DNA from 4 places in the Sporosarcina contaminans genome. Region 4 is predicted to be linked to each of the others. Evidence: riboswitches for the same ligand, from Rfam matches in the RefSeq annotation. Region 4 holds a riboswitch; each other region holds the start of a gene.
What was found. A riboswitch is a leader RNA that binds a small molecule or an ion and turns the genes downstream of it on or off. The one in region 4 is predicted to bind thiamine pyrophosphate.

Region 1: another riboswitch for thiamine pyrophosphate. It lies ahead of thiT (energy-coupled thiamine transporter ThiT); the one in region 4 lies ahead of ACFQ38_RS14725 (YkoF family thiamine/hydroxymethylpyrimidine-binding protein).
Region 2: another riboswitch for thiamine pyrophosphate. It lies ahead of tenA (thiaminase II); the one in region 4 lies ahead of ACFQ38_RS14725 (YkoF family thiamine/hydroxymethylpyrimidine-binding protein).
Region 3: another riboswitch for thiamine pyrophosphate. It lies ahead of ACFQ38_RS09055 (3-oxoacyl-ACP reductase); the one in region 4 lies ahead of ACFQ38_RS14725 (YkoF family thiamine/hydroxymethylpyrimidine-binding protein).

Annotation. Positions count from the first base shown of each region.
Region 1 covers NZ_JBHTLT010000040.1:1,727-5,895, reverse strand. The annotation lists gene map (type I methionyl aminopeptidase) at 184-933, opposite strand; gene ACFQ38_RS08560 (DUF4870 domain-containing protein) at 1,125-1,466, opposite strand; TPP riboswitch at 1,653-1,753, shown strand; gene thiT (energy-coupled thiamine transporter ThiT) at 1,837-2,394, shown strand; gene ACFQ38_RS08550 (tryptophan-rich sensory protein) at 2,500-3,231, opposite strand; gene ACFQ38_RS08545 (M3 family oligoendopeptidase) at 3,393-4,169, shown strand, end outside.
Region 2 covers NZ_JBHTLT010000039.1:87,468-91,636, forward strand. The annotation lists gene thiE (thiamine phosphate synthase) at 1-76, opposite strand, end outside; gene thiD (bifunctional hydroxymethylpyrimidine kinase/phosphomethylpyrimidine kinase) at 63-902, opposite strand; gene thiM (hydroxyethylthiazole kinase) at 899-1,705, opposite strand; gene tenA (thiaminase II) at 1,705-2,388, opposite strand; TPP riboswitch at 2,488-2,595, opposite strand; gene ACFQ38_RS08510 (aldo/keto reductase) at 2,806-3,648, opposite strand; gene ACFQ38_RS08515 (hypothetical protein) at 3,833-4,169, opposite strand, start outside.
Region 3 covers NZ_JBHTLT010000042.1:66,608-70,776, forward strand. The annotation lists gene ACFQ38_RS09050 (LLM class flavin-dependent oxidoreductase) at 1-1,305, opposite strand, end outside; gene ACFQ38_RS09055 (3-oxoacyl-ACP reductase) at 1,324-2,076, opposite strand; TPP riboswitch at 2,213-2,313, opposite strand; gene ACFQ38_RS09060 (topoisomerase) at 2,840-3,241, opposite strand; gene ACFQ38_RS09065 (hypothetical protein) at 3,413-3,556, opposite strand; gene ACFQ38_RS09070 (aminoglycoside phosphotransferase family protein) at 4,098-4,169, opposite strand, start outside.
Region 4 covers NZ_JBHTLT010000121.1:13,716-17,884, forward strand. The annotation lists gene ACFQ38_RS14720 (vWA domain-containing protein) at 241-1,632, shown strand; TPP riboswitch at 1,913-2,017, shown strand; gene ACFQ38_RS14725 (YkoF family thiamine/hydroxymethylpyrimidine-binding protein) at 2,171-2,752, shown strand; gene ACFQ38_RS14730 (ECF transporter S component) at 2,754-3,335, shown strand; gene ACFQ38_RS14735 (ABC transporter ATP-binding protein) at 3,256-4,169, shown strand, end outside.

The DNA.
Region 1 (4,169 bases), on a different contig from region 4:
CCTCATGAACCTTAAGTTCTATTCGGGTCTTCGCTCGACTTCGCGCCTTGTCTGGCAAGCGCTTTCAAGCCAAGCTGGGCAAACACTTATCCCATAACTAAAAACCTTTAAAAGACTGTAGACAAAGTAAAAAGATACTTTGTCTACAGTCTGAGGAGGAGCCGTAAATGGCTCCTCCTTTGCTTAATCCAACTGAGTTAAAATGATCGGTTCGTCTTTTGTAACGATGATAGTATGTTCAACTTGTGCAACGAGTGATTTGTCAGGCGTTACGAATGTCCAGCCGTCTCCCAATTCGATAATGTGCTCAGCTTTCTCTGAAATGAACGGCTCCACTGCTAAAACCATTCCTTCTTTCATTAATGTTTTATCCCAAGCATCGTAATAATTGAGGACATGCTGAGGCTCTTCATGTAACGAAGTTCCAATCCCGTGGCCAGTCAAGTTTTTAATTACTTTTAATCCATTGTCTTTTGCTTCACGTTCAACAGCTTTGCCAATTTGGTTTAAGCTTGATCCGGCTTTCACTTTTGTCATTGCCCGGTCGAAAGCGCTTTGTGCCACATCGCACAGCTTTTGTTTCCTTTCATCTGGTGTTCCGACTACAAATGAAACGCCTGTATCTGCAAAGTAACCTCCAAATGACCCTGAAACATCTATGTTGACAAGGTCTCCGTCTTTTAACGTTTTGGAACCTGGAATGCCGTGTGCGACTTCATGGTTCACGCTAATGCACGTATAGCCGGGAAAATCGTATTGATCGATTGGAGCCGAGACTGCACCGTGTTCTTTGAATAGTCGCCCGCCTAATTCATCTAACTCTTTTGTCGTAATGCCAGGAACTGCAGCCTCTTTTAACGCTTCACGAATTTCAGCTACAATTTTGCCGATTTTTTTTAACGCTTCAATCTCTTCATTATTCTTTACAATCATTTTGTACTGGTCCCTTCTTTTTTTCAATCACGCATCGGTCTTCCTTTAAGGCAGAAAGCCGTTTTGCGTCAAGCCTTCCGATGATCGAGGATGACCTACTATAACCTGCGTTTTGTTCAGCTTTCTATACTATATCATATTTTTTTCCGATGTATGATGTGTATGCATTGCTCGTTTTAGACTCCTATTTATCACTTCAATACTTTAACGCCTTGATAGACATTCCAAATGATGATCGCTAAAAATAGCACTCCATAAATGAGCATAAATAGGAAAGGCGTAAAACTCCAAAAATTAATATCACCTGTCATCATGCCCATCAGTCTATTTTCGAAAGAGACAATCGAAAACGAAAAGAGCAAGAAGCCTGCCACCATAACGATAACGGGACATAGGTGGGAAATAAGAGATCGCTTCGCATGCGTTTTTACTTCATAATCATCCGTAACAAAGTAGACGATGACCGGTAAAAGCAAGGGAGAGAAAAAAACACTGAAATAACAGAGAGCAGACAATATTTTACTATTTGGCATATAAGAACCTCCTCGTTCACAGTCCACTTATTTATCAATTCCCATCCTATAGACTATCCAAAACGAATAATTTTCATAGGATGTTTGTCCAATAAAACAATATGATACGTATTTTTCAATTAAAAAACTTGCCACCTATTGCTTCTAATAATTATTCCATATACAATAGTATCGATAATTGAATTACAAGACCACAAGGGGAGCCTTTTGGCTGAGAGTGGACAATGCGTCCTGACCCTTCGAACCTGTAAGTTCATGCTTGCGTAGGGATGTGGATGGAAACTGGCATACTACGATGTCTCGGTTCTATCCGGGGTGTCGTTTTTTGTTTCCTTATATCCCTCCTATTCCAAAGAAGGAGGAGAACTAGTTGGATCGTAAACGTCTTCAATTTTTGTTAGAGGTTGCTATTTTAGGTGCATTATCTTTTGTTTTGGACTTGTTAGTATTGTTCAAGTTGCCGCAAGGAGGATCGATCACGTTATCAATGCTTCCGATTATCGTCATGGCCTACCGTTGGGGAATTGGCGGAGGGATGTTAACGGGCTTCCTTTCCGGACTGCTGCAGCTTGTCTCAGGAGCTTTTGTGCTAAATGTTTACCAGGCGGCTCTTGATTATTTTGCTGCCTACACATTGGTTGGTGTAGCAGCCATTACAATCGGTTGGTTATTAAACGGTAAAAAATCGAACGATAAGAAAACAATGGGGATGGCAATTGTTGTTGGCACCGTTGTAGGCGGATCGTTACGCTTTTTGATTCATTTCATAGGAGGCATGATTTTCTTCGCAGAATATGCAGGAGACCAGCCTGTTTGGTTATATTCGCTTGTTTACAACGCTTCGTATATGGTTCCGTCCATATTGCTCTGTGCGATTGTAGCGGTGCTTTTATTCACGACTGCTCCAAGATTAATTGAACGTACGTAAACAACTATACTTCGGAAAATTTATAGAGTTCAATCCCTTATTTGATGAAATAAACCTTCGTCCCGATAAGTAGAAAACAGAATGGAAATAAAACGGACTGTTCTTTCATTTTGAAAGGACAGCCCGTTTTTTTGAATGATTTTCTCTGAAGATCATAAATGCTATGAGAACCGCTGTTAAAAATAATGCTGCAGCTGTTACAAAAAGTTCATCAGTTCCGTTTTTAAATGCAATGCCGATAAATGTCCAAATGAACACGAAGTTCATCATAAAATCGTGGTAATGAAACATAAAATGAAGGGCAAATGCTGTAGAAATCGTTAAATAGATGACAGTCCATAATGGAGCACTTAAACCGAAACCAGACCAATCATGCAGCAGTAAGTAATAGCTTACTGTTGAAATGAGAGTAAGAAAATTCCATCCAATTAGCAAACTATATGGCATCCTGCCTGATATACGGTTATCCGTCTTATGATAGCTAAAATACACTGAAAACAAAATGCATAGTAACAGGATTTTAGCGGCGATGCTTAAAGACAGGTAGCCATAGTGCCAACAGAAAATCCATACGATCGATAGTGCAATAGCAGTGAAGAAGCCGTACATCCGTAAATTTATAAATTTTTGTTCTTTTGCAAACGAAGGAATCCAAACAAATAACATTGCGTATATTACTATCCATAATAAAAAGACATAATTTGCTGGAATAAAAAGTAATGGCAGCCTATTTGCGATTTCACTAGTTGTTTGACCGTTCAAAGAGAAAAAAGTCGCGATGACATGTAAAATGATTAGCACTAAAAGTGAAAGAGTCATCATGATAATTCTTGACATAATAAATCCTCCCTTTGAACAGTATACCTATGAAATGCTCTTGGTGCGAAAGAAAGTATGAAATTTACGTCACAAAAACCATTATTTCGAACACCGAAGATTCGTGTTATAATAATATTCGTAGTTAACGAAAATTTTAAAAAAGAGTAGGGGGATTTGTTATGACGAAAGTGGGTTATTCACAAGTATGGGATTTAGATGTTTTTTTTGCAGGGGGTAGTGAATCACAAGAACTTCGGGCACATTTGGATGCTTCAAAAGAGGAGATCAATATCGTTGAAGAGAAAGTTGCGAAGTTCCATACACCTGTTTCCGCGGATGACGGAAAAAAGGTTTTTGAGCTAATAGAAGCGATAAAAGACACTGCCATTAATTTACGAGAAGCAGGAGCAGTTATCGGCTGTTTTTTAGCTGCAAATACAAAAGATAAAAAGGCATTGATCCTGCAAGGGGAAATGGGAGCTTTATCTGCGAAGTTTGCAAACATTCAACTAAGATTCAAGCAAACACTTGCAAAAACCGATGCAGAGGTTTGGCAATCGTTACTTGAAACGGATGAACTTTCACAGTTTACATTCATTTTGAATGAATGGCGAGAAGAAGTGCAAATGAAGCTTTCCGAAGAAGAAGAAAGCTTGATTACCGCTTTAAGTGTTGATGGTTATCAAGGATGGGGACAATTATATGATCAGCTTGTCGGAGATATTGAAATTCAAATGACTGTTAACGGGGAAGAGAAGTCATTATCAGTAGGACAGGCAAATAATCTTTCATCAAATAAAAATGAAGAAATCCGGAAAGAAGCATTCGAAAAACTTACAGAGGCATGGAAATCGAAAGAAGACTTTTTCGCTTCTGCTTTAAATCACTTGGCAGGATTCAGGCTAGCCGTTTATGATAAGAGAGGCTGGGATTCCGTCCTTCAAGAGCCTCTAATG
Region 2 (4,169 bases), on a different contig from region 4:
CCTCCAAAACGGATAACGGGTCTGTAGCATTTATAGAACCCATAATGAAATAAAGCTTGTAGTCAACGTTTTTCAATCAACTCCACATCCTTCCGTGCCCTATTGCCTCGTAATCTGTAGGCAGCATGGTTTGTAGGTCCATGCCCGTTGCCAATGGACAAACCATCTTCAATTGCAGCATGGATAAAATGTTTGGCTGTTATGACTGCTTCCGTCATTGGTGCTCCTTTCGCAAGCTCCGCTGTAATGGCAGCGGCGAATGTGCATCCCGTTCCATGAGTGTCTTTCGTTTGGATCCGTTTGCTTTTCATAATAAAGCGCTCGCCGTCCGCTGATACGAATAAATCCTCTGCGAAAGGTGTATCTTCCCGATGGCCTCCTTTTAGCAGGACAGCTCCTGCACCCATTTCCAATAATCGCTTCGCAGCTATCTCCATATGTGATAATGAAGTGATCGGCATTTCTGCTAACACTTCTGCTTCGGGAATATTTGGCGTAAGAAGAGCGGCCATTGGAATTAACCGTTCCTTTAAAGCGACAATTGCGGCTTGCTGGAGAAGAGAGGCACCTCCTTTTGCAATCATGACTGGATCAATGACGAAAGGAAATGTAGGATATCGACTTAACGTATCGCTGATCGCTTCGATAATTTCAGCGGAAAACAGCATGCCTGTTTTTGCTGCTCCGATCGTAAAGTCATCCAATATTGCTTCAAGCTGAGCAATGACAATACTTGTGTCAATGGGCTGTACCGCATGTACCCCTAATGTATTTTGAGCTGTGACAGCAGTCAATGCTGAAGTTCCAAACGTTCCAAGTTCTTGGAACGTTTTCAAGTCGGCTTGAATGCCTGCACCGCCGCCACTATCTGAACCTGCAATTGTTAGAGCGATGGAAGTCATTCCTTAACCCCCTCTTCGATAAAAAATTGTCCACCATCGATTGCTTCATCATCTATGCCGCCTAAAGCGTTTAAGAAATGAACAGCGAAATCTCCAGGCCCGGCTGCATGTTCTGCCGCAACTTCGCCAGCTTTTTTGTAAAAGGCGAGACTATATGCTACAGCATCGATAGGAGTGTGTACATTAACCGCAAGGAAGGCGGCTGTAACAGCGCTCAACAGACAACCCATTCCTGTAATGTGGGTCATTATAGGGTGCCCTCCAGAAACTCGTATGAGTTTGTCACCATCTGTTACAATGTCAGTTTCTCCAGTAATGGCAACGAGGCAGCGATGACGATTGGCAACGTCCATTGCAGCAGCGGCAATATTGGCAGATCCGTTTCCGGCATCGACCCCCTTCGCTGTCCATTCCACTCCCGCGATGGCGGCAATTTCTCCCGCATTCCCTCGAATGAGCGCAATATCTAATTCGTCTAATAGACGTGTCACCGTTCTTTTGCGAAAAGCAGTTGCCCCTGCCCCGACAGGATCTAATACGACAGGGCGACCATACGTATTCGCACTTCCGCCAGCGGCAATCATCGACTCGACCGTGTTGGCATTCAACGTTCCGATATTAAGTAATGTGCTTGAAGATAGGGCAGAAACCTCTGCTGCCTCTTCTATCGAATCGGCCATTATTGGGGAAGCACCCAATGCCAGCAGTCCGTTTGCTTGGAAATTTGCTACGACAATATTTGTAATGCAATGGATCAGCGGACTTTGGTTGCGCAATTCATGCAGCAAAGAAGATGGAGCCATTATGCATGCGCCTCCATTCCTTCAATCTCCCACTGTTGCTTCGTCCATGCCATTTCCCAAAACTGCAATTCGTAGTGAGTGCTTTTCATAAAATGTGCTTTCAATTGTTCACGTTTTTGATCTGATAGATGTTCCGTCAAGTTGTTCAAACGATCGATCTGTTCAAGGGTTGCTTTTTCGAACCATTCAGAGCCGTATGTGGCAATCCATTTGTCATAGATCGGATGATTTGGTTTAGCATTTTTCAGCCGTTCTCCAATTTCATAATAAAGCCAATAGCAAGGTAACAATGCGGATAAAGTCGCTGCCAAGTCGCCTTCCATTGCAGCTCGATATAAATGTGATGTATAGGCATATGCGGTCGGCGCAGGTTTAAAGTTTTCGAGATCTTTATTTGTAATGTCCAATAGTTCGAAGAAACCTTCATGCAATGAAATTTCTGAACCGCAAGTACGATCAGCATGTTGTGCAAACCTTTGTACAGTCAACATATCTGTCGCTTGCACTGCAGCCATGGCATGCACTTTTGCAAAGTGCTTTAAGTAATACGAGTCTTGCAGTACATAGTATTTGAATACATCCTCAGGCAATGTACCGTTAGCAAGCGCGGTAATAAATGGATGATGAAAACTAGCCTCCCAAACGTTGTTGCATTCTTTCCGTACCTCTTCACAAAATGTCATCCCAACCACTCCTTATCCGTTTTAGAAAACCAAAAAAGCCGCTTCACTCAACGTATTGTTGAAGAAGCGGCTCGCATATCGGCGTAAGATAACCTTTAGAAGACGTGCGATCCACTTCCCTACGCTGGTATGAGCCAGATCAGGTTCTAAGGGTCCGCATATCGATACACGTCTCAGTCTTTCACAAAGACTCCCCCAGTGGTTAACTTTTTTCAGTTTTCAACTACACTATAGCACAGAATAATAGATTGGCAAGTCACATACAGTCTTGGCTGAATAAATTATGGATTGCCTCATAACTAAGTCGAATAATTCACAATTAAAAAGCTAAGAAAAGTTTTCTTCATCTTTCCGAAGACAGTTGAAAAAGCAAATGAGAACCAAAAAGTTCTCATTCGCTTATCTTAAGTATTTAAATTAAAAATCAAAGTTATCCGGATCTGGACCGCAACGGAGGTTTTGATTCAAGTTATCGATTTTTTCCATTTCTTCGTTGGATAGTTCAAAATCAAAAACATCGCTGTTTGATTTGATTCGCTCTTCTTTAATGGATTTCGGAATTGTCACAACGCCATTTTGCAGGTCCCAGCGGATGATAACTTGTGCAGTCGTTTTATTATGGCGATCTGCGATTTCCGATAGCACAGGGTGATCCAAAAGTTTGCCTTGCATAAGCGGTGACCAAGCTTCAAGCTGGATTCCTTGTTCTTTACAGAAAGCGTGAAGTTCTTTTTGCGTCAAATTCGGATGGTATTCAACTTGGTCGACCATCGGTTTGATTTCTGCGTCTTTCATCAGATCTTCAAGGTGGTGAATATGGAAATTGCTGACGCCGATGGCTCTTACTTTTCCGTCATTGTAAAGCTTTTCAAGCGCTCGCCAAGCGTCTTTGTATTTTCCTTCAACTGGCCAATGGATCAAATACAAGTCCAAATAATCCAAGCCAAGCTTTTGTAGGCTTGCTTCATAGGCCGCGAGTGTGGATTCGTATCCTAAGTCGGAATTCCAAACTTTTGAAGTGACAAATAAATCTTCTCGTTTAAGCCCAGTTGCTTCAAGACCTTCTCGAATCCCTTGGCCAACGCCTTTTTCATTTTGATAAACTGCAGCTGTATCAATGCTGCGGTATCCATTTACGATAGCATCCTTAACGGCATTGACAGCTTCAGCACCGTCTTCAACTTTGAAAACACCTAATCCGAGCCAAGGCATTTCTACACCATTGTGTAAAGTCGTTGTATCTTGTAGCTTTTTGACCATTATGATGACCTCCATTTTTGATTGATGATATACGTATTTACTATATCACGTCTTATTTAATTTGCCTTTTATGGGAGCTTTCTCTGCATTGAAGGAGCGTTCGTTTTTATAGCTGATAAGAGGGGCAGATTGATTAAATGGGCTGCAAGTGAGATTGAATGGGAAATATGTACGAGCTAAGTCGTTATTTCAGATCAGCATAGAACAGATGAACGCGCAGTAGAAAGGCTGTGGAAGAATCGGCTTCATACTCAATAATCAAGGATTGTCTTGGGGATATATGTATAAAATGGAACCCTGTGTCGAAAAAAGCGGTGAATGCTTCTAACAAGTCTGTTCTTTTTCCGTTGTTCGCTTCGAATAAAAGTTGAATCACCCGAACTTTTTCACCATTTTTAATCGGTGCAGCACCTTTCCCTTCCAGAAACTGCAGCCATTGAGAGGAAATAGACCCATTTGTGGCACAGGGAGTCACTTCGGTGAATAAAGATGATAATAAATTATAATCCCGATTTGTTACC
Region 3 (4,169 bases), on a different contig from region 4:
GGCTAGTCCCAAATGTTCACGCAACGTGTGGCCTTCATATTTGTTTTTGAAAAGACCTCTCTTTTGCAGCTCGGGTACTATAAATTCAACAAAGTCCTCTAAGCTACCGGGCAATGTGGGAGGCATAAGATTAAAACCATCGGCTACCCCTGCTTCAAACCAAAGCTCCATCTGATCGACAATCTCTTCAGGCGTGCCGATGAGTGTGAAATGTCCTCCTCCAGCATTTAGATACCCCAATAGCTCCCTTACTGTTGGGTTTGTATCCTGAAGTATTTCTAATATCGTCTCATATCGGCCGACCGGTCCAGTAAATTCCTCCACAGGCGGCAATGGTGGAACCTTTTCATCAAGTGCCCAATTGGAGCAGTCTTGTCGAACAAAAATGCTCAGCTGTTTTAAAGCCGTTTCAATAGGTAATTGTTCGTCTAATGCCGCTTTCTTAGCGAAAGCCTCTTCACGACTCTTACCGACATAAGTTACTAAGCCTGGGAACACTTTAATATGTTTGTCGCTATTCTCGCTTTGTTTCACTTGCTCATTGATTTTTTCTCGAAATCTTTTTGCTTGCTTGAAGTTCCACGACACTGAGTAAACAGCATCGGCATGCTTTGCGGCTAATGCAATACCTTGTTTGGACGCCCCTGCCTGCATTGCGACCGGTTTACCTTGTGGACTTTTCGGCGTAGTGGACGGTCCACGCACCTTAAAATAGGTACCTTCATGATGAAATGGCGATATATTTGAAGGATCGATCAACTTTTTCTCTTCACGTTGATGCAGAAACGCTTTACTGTCCCAGGAAAGAAACAACTGATTCATTAACGTTGCAAATTCATCTGCTTTTTCATAGCGATCATCATGAGATGGTAGCTTATCCATACTATGATTCTGCGCTTCAACATCAGTCATTGAAGTAACAAGATTCCAACCAACACGACCTTTTGTTATATGGTCTAAACTCAAAAGCTGCCGTGAAGCCGTAAATGGATTGGAAAAAGTACTTGAGATCGTTGGAACTAACCCTACATGCTCTGTCACTTGGGATATGGCTGTTAAATTGATCAGTGGATCAAACCAAAACGCCGGCATATCACTGGTTTCTTTGCCTACAAATGATTGATTATCTGCAAAGAATACGACGTCAAGCAAGCCCCTTTCCGCCAACTTAGCCAAGTTCTGATAATAGGTAATATCACCAATCCGTTCAACACTTGAATCAGGCATTAGCCAAGCAGCTTGGTGGTGTCCGCAGCCATACAGCAAAACACCTAAGTTTAAATGTTTTCCTTTCATTTCAGCCATTTTTCACACCCCCATTTGTCAGTTCATTGTTAAACCGCCATCGACGGTAAAATTCTGACCTGTAATGCCGCTTGCATGTTCTGAAGCCAAATAAGCGACCATATTCGCAACGTCTTGAGGTGTGGTGACTTTCTTCAACGGCGTTGAGTTGGCAATTAAATCGAATACTTCCGGCGTTGTAACAGCACTGGCGTTAGTTGTTTTCAATAAGCCCCCTGAAACGACATTCGCCTTTATGCCATACGCCCCTAATTCGGCAGCTATATTACGTGTAAAACCGATTAAACCTGCTTTCGCTGTCGTATATTCATGATAAGGTACGACAGGATTTTGAAATAAATTTGTCCCTATACTAATAATACTTCCATTTTGTCGTTCAATAAATTGAGGGACGACACTTTGAATTACGTTAAATGCCGCTTTTAACGTACCATCTAATTGTCTTTGATAATCATCCCAAGATAATTCTGCGAAAGGTTTCTGCTTGATTGGATCAAATTTAAAATCGATCAATGCATTATTCACCACAACATCAATTTGCCCAAAATAGTCAGTTGCCTCTTCTACCATACGATCCACTTCTGTACGATTGGTGACATCCGCTTGAATGGCAATCGCATGCTCCTTTCCAATCTCGGAAACAATTTTGTCGGCTGCCTCTTTGCTCTTATTGTAATTGACGACTACCCGAAATCCTTGGTTTGCCAATGTCCTTACGATCGTTGCCCCTAACCCTTGACTACTTCCTGTTACCAATACGACTTTACTCATCCCAACCACTCCTGTACGTATATTATTTGAAACGGTAAATGGCAGCTAAAAATAAAAAACGCAACCTTCCAAAAGGAAAGTTGCGTAACACTATGATGACATACCAAAAAGAAGACAGAGTCATCCCTCTTCGTATATCCAAGAGTTTACACTTTCCTACGCTAGTTTCAGCTAGATCAGGTTCAAAGGGTTTGAGTCACTACTCATCTCAGTTAAATAACACCCCTAGTGCATACTATTTAGTTTTTAAGAGTTTTTAGATCATGCGGCCATTTATAGTATTTCTATTAGTCTGTACTTTAAACCATAGCACATTGTATGATCTATTACAACTTGGCCATTTATTTCCTTGGGTCCATAGTCAAAAAATATAAGATCAACTTTGATTGCTTTTTTCAATAAACATGTGGAAGATCAGATTTGCAACTACAAGAATGATATTCAATCCACAAAGAACTGGACATTCACGGAAAGACGATCTATTCATCTACCCGCTTGGGCATTGGCCCACAATCTACTGAAAGTAGCTGGCATCCACGTGCTACTTTCAGTTTTAAAAGGGAATAATACAAGAACAGGTGGGGAAAAACGAATTGTTTTCCTCACCTGTTCTATTTCAGGAACATATTGGACAGCCCCTATTATAATTATTGACTATATCCTTCAAATTAATTATTTATCCAGAAACTTATAGATAAGGATAGACTTACTCTATTACTTGTTCCGGCCAACCGATTTTTTGCTGATAAATCAAAACATCCCGTTAGTATTCCTCAATCTTTATTTTTATTTTCGTTTTTATTTCTTCTTCACTATCTGTTGCTGTTTCTGTTTCAGAAACATTCTTAATAGACTCTTCAACTATTTGCTGAATCAATGTATTATCAATTTTGGCATCCTTTGGAAAACCTACTGAAACTGTTAATTCGTTAATACTCCCACCAACCATTATTGCTAGTGAATCACTTTCAAGTTCCGTCTCCTTTGTAATAGATTCATTTGTTTCATTTTGTAATTCAGATAAGAAATTTGATATTCCATCATCCCCACCGTTTTCTTGGGAAATTACTACTTCTTGCTCGCTTTCTAATACCTCGGTTGTATTACACGCGACTAACAAAATTAAACTAAATAAAATCCCTGCAATGATAGCTTTTTTCCTCACTTCTCAATTCTCCTCTCAAAAATAAAGTGCAAATTTCACAACAATTCTCCATGCATAAGTTTAACGATATCTATTGGAAATAGTTTCAATTTAAACATATTTTTGTTCAGCTAACTGGGCCGTTTGCAGAACGGACGCAAATTGCTTAACCGCAACGGCTTCCCAATATGATTACTGAAATAAACCAATCATCCAAACTGTCAAGTACATAGGAACTGCAACAATTATCGCCCCTGCAACTAAGTAGCTAATTGCCCATATAAAAAACTTTAAAATATCATATATAGCACCTGCTAAGTCATCAACAAATCCCAACTTTAGCCCCCCTCTACCCACAACATATTTGATAATCCCTCTTTAACAGTATTTCCCTTTAGAAAATAATACATAGCCCATTCAGCGATGTTCCACTTTTGCTATCTGGCCGTTTGGTGAATATCATTATATATCTTAGCACAATGAGATCTGATCCAGCGGAAATATTCAGTAATTTTTTTAAATATATACATCGGAATTTGTCGGGGAGGCAGTAATCTCGGAAGGTTTATCTCGAAGAATTTTTACTCCTCAGAGCTGATTGATCTAATAGTTGTCTTTTCTGTTAATTTATAAAAAAAAACGATAAGATGTCTTAGCGTTTTATGTGTGTGTCCTACTTATGCGCAGTTCATTCGAAAACGTCCTGAAACTAAAGGAATGGCAATAGCAAGGGTATGAGACAATTCTCGTTTAATCAAACAATGCACTAAGAACTGGTAAAAAAACAAAATTTTTCTCCTTGGGCTCATGAGGAGTTGAAACATGAATCAAGTTCCACTTTACATTATTAAGGGTAAAGTTTTACAACTAATTAATGTCAATTAAATTTATACTTTGATGAATCGAATACTAAATCTATCAAGCTATCAAAAAGCTTTAGTTGTGAAGG
Region 4 (4,169 bases):
TCGCTTGAGGGTGGTTCTCACTAAAATCGTATTCCTTCTAACGCTTATACAATTTCTTCTTCTTTTGCATCGCTTGCACTCATAGGTAAGTTAATAATTTGCCTTGAAGACTTCTTCTGCTTTCTCTCAAAAATACATATTTAAATTCTCTCTCATTTACTATTAGACTTTCCGACCCTTTGACTTCTGAATACTCTGTACTAATATAAAATACAATATAATTTGTGAGGAGTTGGCGACTTGAGAAGTATTTTGTACGCATCGCTGTTATCCCTTCTATTATTGACAGCATGCTCTGCAAAAGAAAATCCGGAAGTGACAAATGACAATGGCGCGGGTGAAGAAGAGCAGCAAGTTGAAACTGTAGAAGCTGCTGAGAATGAAGAGATTGAGGAAGACAATGGTAGATTGGAGGATGATTTTTATGAGATTGATGCTCCACGAGCACTAACAGAAGTGGAGCAGGAAATGTTGCGTAAACCTGGTATATATAGTGGAGAACATTACGATAAGAATAGAGTAATTGATTATTTGGATCAGCTGCCGAATGATTTAACGGAAGAGGAATTTTTAAAAGAACTTGTTTATTTATTGTCTGAAGACTATCACGAAGAAGTCGATCAGCTTATTCATTTTGATTCAACTGTTGAAGTAAATATTGAACGCCCTGATGATAAAATTGATTCACCTGAATTGCGAACAGCGCATTATGCCATTCTAATCGATGCGAGCGGAAGCATGAGAGCGGCAGTTGGCAATAAAACACGGATGGAAGCAGCGAAAGAAGCTGTTTATGAGTTCGCTAAACAAGTGCCTGAAGGAGCGACAATTTCGTTAAGGGTATACGGCCATAAAGGGACTGGAACGGTGGCAGACAAACAATTGTCGTGCAGTAGCTCAGAAAACTTGTTCCAAGGTCATTTTGATAGCGCAAAGTTCAAGCAGTCTTTGAATTCATTCCAAGCATCGGGATGGACACCGATCGGGCTTGCGCTTGAGACGGTAACGGAGGACATTCCCGAAAATACCGACCATGTTGTCGTATATGTTGTCAGTGACGGCATCGAAACTTGTGATGGCGACCCTGTCCAGGCAGCAAAGGATTTAGTCGCTGCGGACATTGAAACAGTCGTTAATATTATCGGATTTGACGTCGACAACGAAGGGCAAAAACTGTTGAAAGAAGTAGCGGATGCAGGAAATGGAGACTTTACGTATGTGAACTCAGAGCGCGATTTGAAAGCGTATATGAGGGAGCAGTACGAAGAATTACAAAACCGTTGGATGGAATGGAGAAAGGAAGGAACTTCACAAACGACAGCGATTGGAAAAGAGAAAAGGGAATGGGCAAGTGAACTAGGCAAGAGGATTAAAGAGAAAAGTGAACGTGAGAAGGAACGAATGCTTGTTGCGCAGGAGTTTTTGTTAAAAAAACACGGGGAAGATTTATGGCATTTAGAATACGCAGTTACAAGTTATGTTTTTGAAAAATGGAGATACGGTGTAATGGAGGGAAATAAGGCGTGGCTTGATACTCATCAAGAAGAGAGGGAGCAATTTAACGAGTACTTCAAAGAAGGAATGGAAAAGGAGCAGCAGTATAGGGATAAAAAAATCGGGCGTGATGAATAGAAATCGTAAGAGCCTTTGAATTTAAATTAAATCAAAGGCTCAGCTTGTTGACAAACGCTCGCTACTACGTTTGGGCCAGCAGGCTTAGGTTGTCTTCCTTGGCAAGCGTTCTCAAGCCAAGCTGAAGAAACTTCTATCTATTTCCTACAGACCCTATAATGACTGAAGACAAAGCGAAAAGATACTTTGTCTATATAAAAGTAGGGAGTCATATGAATCTATTTACAAACATAATCTCTTCGACTATACTGGTGGCATCATAGAATTGAACTACATACCGTTTCTGCACTAGGGGTGCCATTTTGGCTGAGATGTGAGCTGTTGCTCCGATCCCTTATGACCCGATCAGGATAATGCCTGCGTGGGGAAGTGTAGTGACTTTCCTATAAGATCTTTATTCAGCGGATGGCATTTCGTTATTGACAGGACGAATGCATTTGTATGTTTGCTGAATGAAAGACTCATCATGAATGGACAAGTGGCTACATCTTCTCGGATGTAGTCTCTTTTTTATGAAAAAAATATAGGGGGTCACAAAATGGAATGTGGATTCAGTCCAATTGTCGGATTTCGCTTTTCGCTTCATCCGATGGCAGATGATTTTGTAGCAATTATTAAAGGGGCACTGGAAGAAACGGATACATCAGCTGTTTGGATGCATACAGACGATGTTTCTACGGTTATTCGCGGAAAACAGGTCCATGTATTCAATGTCGCCAAGGCAATCGCATTGAACGCGGCAAAAACTGGAAAACATATTGCGTTATCTGGAACCTTTTCTGCAGGCTGCCCGGGTGATAGCGCAGGAGATGTCTATTTGGATATGGGAGATGCAGTGCTGAACAACGATCATACGAGGCAATATGTCTCGTCGCAATTCGCATTGTATCCAATGAACAATCCTTCGTATATGGATATGATTTATCGCGAAGTAGATCGTGCTAAAGAGCATGGTGTCTTCAATGAATCAATGCATTATGCAAGCGGCATTCACGGAGATATTCATGATGTTTTCAATTTCTATGAAGAAGCTTTTTCAAATGCTCGCTCCGAAGAGTATAAACATCTTGTTATGACGGTATCGATGAGCATGAATAGCCCTTCGCATGGAGGACGATAACATGTTGAAATCGTGGAAGTTGAAAGAAGTCGTATTAATGTCTTTGTTTTCGGTCGTATTTGGGATTGTCTATTTGTTGTTTCTTCATGCGGGCAATATATGGGCGGGCTTCATTGGGCCGATTGCTTATGAATGGATATTTGGCATTTGGTTTATCGTCTCGATTATTTGTATGTACATTATCCGCAAGCCTGGAGCGGCAGTCATTTCCGAGACGATTGCGGCAGCTATTGAGGTGTTGTTAGGAAATGCAGTCGGACCAAGACTTATCTTGTCCGGGGTTATACAAGGCTTAGGTGCAGAGGCAGCTTTTGCCGTGACGAGATACAAACGCTTCGACCTTTGGGTGCTCATGTTGGCTGGCGCAGGATCTGCAATATTTAGTTTCGTTTACGGCTATTTCTTAGGTGGCTTTTCAGTGTTTAGCACCGGGTATGTACTGCTCATGTTTGGCTTACGAATTGTAAGCGGTGCAGTAATTGCTGGAGTTGGAGGAAAAGCGATTGCAGACGGATTACTTGCGACTGGGTCTCTACGTGGATATGCAATTGCCCGTTCTGAAAAAGGTGATGCGCGTGCCTGAAGTGATTCGGTTTGATGCGGTACATTTTCGATTTCCGGAAGATGACAAGTGGGTGTTGAAAGATCTTTCATTTTCAATCAAGCAAGGGGAGCGGGTCGTCTTCACTGGTCCCAGCGGTTGTGGAAAGTCCTCGCTTCTCTATTTGATCAATCGGCTATATCCTTATAATTGCGATGGCATTGTAAAGGGAACGATTACGCTGTTCGGGAAAGATAGCGAAGCTTACAAACCGGGTGAGGTGAATCATCGAATTGCGACTGTATTCCAAGATCCAGATGCTCAGTTTTGCATGCAAACGGTTGAAGAAGAGCTTTCCTTCACATTGGAAAATTTGAATGTCCATAGAGAGGAAATGGATGATCGGATAGCTGAAGTGCTTGCGCTAACTAAGTTGACAGCATTCAGACATGCAGTCATACACAATCTATCCGGAGGACAAAAACAACAGATTGCCGTAGCTTGCGCTTTAATAATGAAACCGGAAATCCTTTTATTGGATGAGCCGACTTCCCATTTGGATCCGTATACGGCAAAACAGTTCATACGTTGGTTGGACCGCCTGCAAAGAAGGTTATCCTTGACGATCGTCGCAATTGAACATCGGCTTGAATTATGGGATGGCTTTTTTGAAAGGCAAATTCCACTTAAGAAAATGCCGACTGCAGCTACTATCGAAAAAAGGAAAAGCAGTAAGCAGAATATCCCTTCACTTATTGTGAATGGTCTGCGAACAGATACCTTTCTACATTCCTCTTCCTTTACGTTAAACCGTGGTGAAGTGGCTGTGTTGGCAGGGCCGAATGGCAGCGGGAAATCGACGATGCTGAAGGCACT